DNA from 2 places in the Halomonas sp. 18071143 genome. Region 2 is predicted to be linked to the other one. Evidence: predicted binding sites of a transcription regulator. Region 2 holds the regulator's gene; the other holds the start of a gene.
What was found. The regulator sigma-54, encoded in region 2, starts transcription at its own class of promoters, with help from an activator protein. The targets are predictions, from matches to a motif close to TGGCACNNNNNTTGCTNT.
Positions count from the first base shown of each region.

Region 1: the regulator sigma-54 is predicted to act here: its motif matches at 1,296-1,313, upstream of KVY02_RS16995 (urease accessory protein UreD).

Region 1 covers NZ_CP078120.1:3,630,078-3,632,448, forward strand. Annotated here, with positions in the region: gene KVY02_RS16985 (urease subunit beta) at 1-11, opposite strand, end outside; gene ureA (urease subunit gamma) at 35-337, opposite strand; gene KVY02_RS16995 (urease accessory protein UreD) at 371-1,255, opposite strand; gene KVY02_RS17000 (SCO family protein) at 1,583-2,209, opposite strand; gene KVY02_RS17005 (copper chaperone PCu(A)C) at 2,209-2,371, opposite strand, start outside.
Region 2 covers NZ_CP078120.1:1,434,737-1,437,107, forward strand. Annotated here, with positions in the region: gene ptsN (PTS IIA-like nitrogen regulatory protein PtsN) at 1-124, opposite strand, end outside; gene hpf (ribosome hibernation-promoting factor, HPF/YfiA family) at 129-437, opposite strand; gene KVY02_RS06620 (RNA polymerase factor sigma-54) at 535-1,950, opposite strand; gene lptB (LPS export ABC transporter ATP-binding protein) at 2,056-2,371, opposite strand, start outside.

The DNA.
Region 1 (2,371 bases), 1.7 Mb from region 2:
CCGGGAATCATGGCGCTCTCCTAGCGGTGGACGGTTAGTTGATAGGGGTGTGGACGGTGACCAGCTTGGTGCCATCGGGGAAGGTGGCTTCTACCTGCACTTCATCGACCATCTCGGCCACGCCTTCCATGACATCGTCACGGGTGAGGATCTCGCGCCCGTAACTCATCAGGTCAGCGACGCTGCGGCCGTCTCGTGCGCCTTCCATAATTTCAAAACTAATCAGCGCCACCGCCTCGGGGTAGTTGAGTTTCAGGCCGCGCGCCTTGCGCCGCTCGGCAAGCTGGGCGGCCGTGAACAGCATCAGCTTGTCTTTATCTCTTGGGGTCAGTTCCATGGAGTGTCTCCAGCATCATCGAGGTGTTGCCAATCAGGTTAGCCAAATACGCGGGGTATGCGCATCGCGTTCGATCCAGCGCGGGCGTAGTAGCTGCCAGGCGTGTTCACACAGGGCCCAGGCTTCGTTTCGGGATGCACCTAAATAGCGCATCAGCAGTACGCCATGGCGCTCCGTCACTGCCCAGCGGGGGTTATCCGGCAGCGCCTCGCGCAGTGCTTCGATGGCCGCCGGGGCATCATCGAGCCCCACGGCCCACAGCGTGGCCTGCACCGTCGCGCCGCCCTGCCCCCAGCGGCCCACGAAGCGCGGGTGTGCGGGGTCCAGCGGCTGGCGCTCCAGCCATAGCGGCTTGCCGTCCAGAGTCAGGCGGAAGTGCTGCTCGATCTGCCCGGAAACGTAGGGTAAATCGCTGGCCGGGCGGCCAAGCGCCATCACTTCCCAGCCCAGGCAGCGGGCATCACCGTGCAGCGCGATATGGGTGCGCTGGTGGCCCTTTGAACCGTCAAAGGCGATGGTCTCCTGAGGCAGCCACTCCAGGGTAGCGCCCGCCTCCACCGTGAGTTCGGTGAGCTGGGTCCAGGCGACCCCTTGGCTGTCGGCTTTGTAAAGCTTGTTGGCAGCGGGCGTGGTGAGCAGCGCGTGGGCGCCGCGCTCCACATGGGCACGGATGGTCAGCGCATCACCGCTCACCAGCCCGCCAGGCGGGTGCAACACGTAAACGTGGCACGCTTCCTGGCTGCCTTCCGGGTAGAAGGGGCGCTGCACCCGTAGCGGCCCTTGGTGGCGCGCCTGCATTAATCGGGTCACGCCATCGCGGTTGGCAAAGCGCAGGGCCAGCGAGGCGGCCCAGCGGCGCTCGGCGTCAAAGCGGTGGCCGGAACCAGCAGCGGGTAGGGCGAGTTCGCTCAATATCATGGGCGCTGTCGCTTCCTTGTGGATAAATCATTGGCTTACAAATGCAAGGAGTGCGCCAAAATGGTGAAGGCGCCGCCATAGCCCTTGCCATAGCCCCTGTCATAGCCCTTGTCTCGGCATAGGCTCTTTGCTGGCAGCCCCTCCCACCAGGGAAACCAGTCGCCTTTTGCACCAAAAAAGCACATAAAAAAGCGCAGCGCTTTAAGTACGCACCAAAAAAAGGCATGCCAAGGCTTGCGCGACACCGTGACGCAATGAGCTAACCGTATTGGTTTGTAGACACCCTCTTAGTGCCTTGCCCACCTGTTACCCAGTGGCCACGCCTCCTTAGGGGTGTCGCTGCTCGCCGCGATGCAGCGGCGCGGAAGATGACAGTAAGGATATCAGGGATGCCTTGGCAAACTCCGGCTCGACATCGTAGGCCAGAGTGCCCACGACGTTGCCTTCGCGATCCAATAGGTAGGTGGCAGCCGTATGGCTGAGGGTGTAATCGCCTTGTCCGAGTGACACACGCTCGTACTGAACCTGATAGGCGTCAGCCATTGCGTCAATTTGTGCCTCGTTTCCAGACAGACCTCGTATGCGCTCGTCGAACACCGAAAGGTAGCGCGCCAGCTGTTCAGGGCCATCACGCTGCCAGTCCAGAGAAACAAAGAGATAGTTGAACTGATCTGCCTGCGGCCCCAACTGCTGAATCAAACGCGAGAGTTTGAACAGCGTGTTAGGGCAAACATCCGGGCAGTAGGTAAAGCCAAAAAACAACAGTGTCGGCTTTCCGATCAGCTCATCTTGCGTAACGACCCCACCTTCAGTATCCACCAACTGAAATTGCCCACCCAGCTCGGCCAGCGTCGGGCCCTCGGATTGACGGCCGAAGACCACAAAAAACACGGCCAACGTCAGTAGCAATACCAACGAGCCAATGGAAAGCAGCGCAACGTCGCGGCGCTGCATCAGTGCACTGGGTGGCTGTGCGACATCCCTTCCGAAGCAGCACCTTCAGGCGAGGCACCCGGCGGCAAGACGTGCAGCTCTACATCGATACTTGGGGCATGCTGAAACTCCAGCGTGACGGGCACAGGTTCTCCCTCCACGATCGGCGCTGGTAGCTCCATG
Region 2 (2,371 bases):
GACTGTCCAGGCTGGGCGTGTTCTGAGCGATAAAGGTGCTGAAAAACTCCAGCACCCTTTTTTTGCTGCCCCCGGGCACGTCGTACAGCACGCGCTCCGGGGGGAGTATGGTTTCCAACGTCATCGGTTTAACGCACGCCAGCGCCTTGGGCGCGGGCTTGTGCTTTTTCCTTGTGTTTTACCAGCTGACGGTCGATTTTGTCCGCCAGGGCGTCAATGGCCGCGTACATGTCATTATCCTGCGCTTCCGCATGCAGGTCTGCTCCTGCGGCATGCAGCGTGCAAGCCGCTTGCTGGCGCTCCTTTTCGACAGATAAGGTGACCTGGACGGTCGTGATGTTGTCGTAGTGACGCTCAACGCGTTCCAGCTTTTCGTTTACGTAGTCACGCAAGGCGTCAGTCAGTTCAACGTGATGACCAGTGATGTTTACTTGCATTGACGTGCTCCTTATCCATCGGACTGTACTTCGATTGTAACCCTTTTTGGGCCATTGCAAAGCCCTCGCCGCGAGTTTGTTGGGCAAGAGCGTTTAACTAGCGCAAACGGCGTCGCTCGCTCGACGAAGGTATACCCATCGACTCTCGGTACTTGGCGACGGTGCGGCGTGCCACGGTAATGCCACCCTCTTCCAGCAGGGTGACCAGGCGACTGTCGGAGAGTGGCTTGCCTGGCGGCTCGTCCTGAATCAGTTTCTTGATGCGTGCTCGAATGGCCGTGCTGGAGTGGCTGTCGCCGCCCTCCTGGCCGCTGACCTGGCTGGAGAAGAAGTACTTGAGCTCGAAGACCCCGCGCGGGGTATGAATGTATTTCTGGGTGGTGACCCGGGAGATGGTCGATTCATGCATCTCTACCGCTTCGGCGATATCGGCCAGAATCAGCGGTTTCATGGCCTCTTCACCCTGCTCGAGGAAGCCTATCTGGCGGGCAATGATCTCGCGCCCCACGCGCAGCAGCGTGTCGTTGCGGCTCGACAGGCTCTTGATCAGCCAGCGAGCCTCCTGGAGGTGCTCTTTCAAAAACTGGTTGTCCTGGCTCTTGTCGGCGCGCTTGATCAGGCTGGCGTAGTCGGGCTGGATACGTAGCCGAGGCAGCGCTTCCGGGTTGAGTTCCAGATGCCAGCCCTCGTGATCGTGACGTACCACCAGGTCCGGCGTCACATAGCTGTCGTCGGTGACGCCGTAGGCGCTTCCGGGGCGAGGGTCAAGGCTGCGGATTAAACGAATGACATCGTCCAGCTGCTCGTCATCGAGGCTCAGGCGTCGTTTCAGCAGGCGCATGTCGTCCTTGCCCAGCGCTTCGAGAAACTGGCGTACCAGACGCTTGGCGGGCATCAACAGCGGAGTGTCTTCGGGTAGCGCGGCCAGCTGCAGCATCAGGCACTCGCGCAGGTCACGGGCGAACACGCCAGTAGGCTCGAACTGCTGCAGGCGCAGCAAGGTGTTTTCGACCTCGCGTTGGCTCAGGCCATCGTGGCCCTGCGCCTTGAGCCCCTCGCGGATGTCGTTGAGCGGCTGGGTCAGATAGCCGTTGGCATCCAGCGCATCGATGAGGCTCTCGGCAATGGCTTGCTCACGCGCAGAGAAGTCGGTCATGGCCAGTTGCCAGAGCAAGTGCCCGTGAAGGCTCTGCCCGGCCGCCTGGCGCTCGAAGTCCGGGCCTTCGCTACTGCCGCCCGCGCTGCCCATGTCCTGGTAGGTGTCGGACCAGTCGCTGTCCACGGAGAGCTCGTTGGGAATGCTGTCTGCCCACTCGGCTTCCTGAGGCTCGCTGACCGCCTGTTCGCCAAACTCATCCTCCTGTTCGAGCATGGGGTTGGCATCCAGCGCCTGCTGAATTTCTTGACGAAGGTCCAGCGTCGATAGCTGAAGCAGCGCAATGGCCTGCTGCAGCTGAGGTGTCATGGTCAGCTGTGTGCCGATGCGCAGTTGAAGAGAAGCTTTCATGACCATCTGAGAACCACTCGTTAATCAGAAAGCTCCACCCTAGAGCGACTCTCCGTTTGGTGCAAGTGCAATAAGCATGCCACTAAATAAAATGTCTTCGTGGGCCATTATTTAAAGGCGGAAGTCGGCGCCCAGGTAGACGTCGCGCACCTTCTGGTTATTGAGAATTTCCTGGGGGTTTCCACTGGCTATGATGTGTCCGTCGCCAACAATATAGGCAATATCGCAGATATCCAGGGTTTCACGCACGTTGTGGTCGGTAATCAGCACGCCAATATGGCGCTTCTTGAGCGCGCGTATGATCGACTTGATATCGCCCACGGAAATGGGGTCGACGCCAGCAAAAGGTTCGTCCAGTAGAATGAAGGCGGGCTCGGTGGCCAGCGAGCGGGCAATTTCCACCCGTCGCCGCTCGCCGCCCGACAGG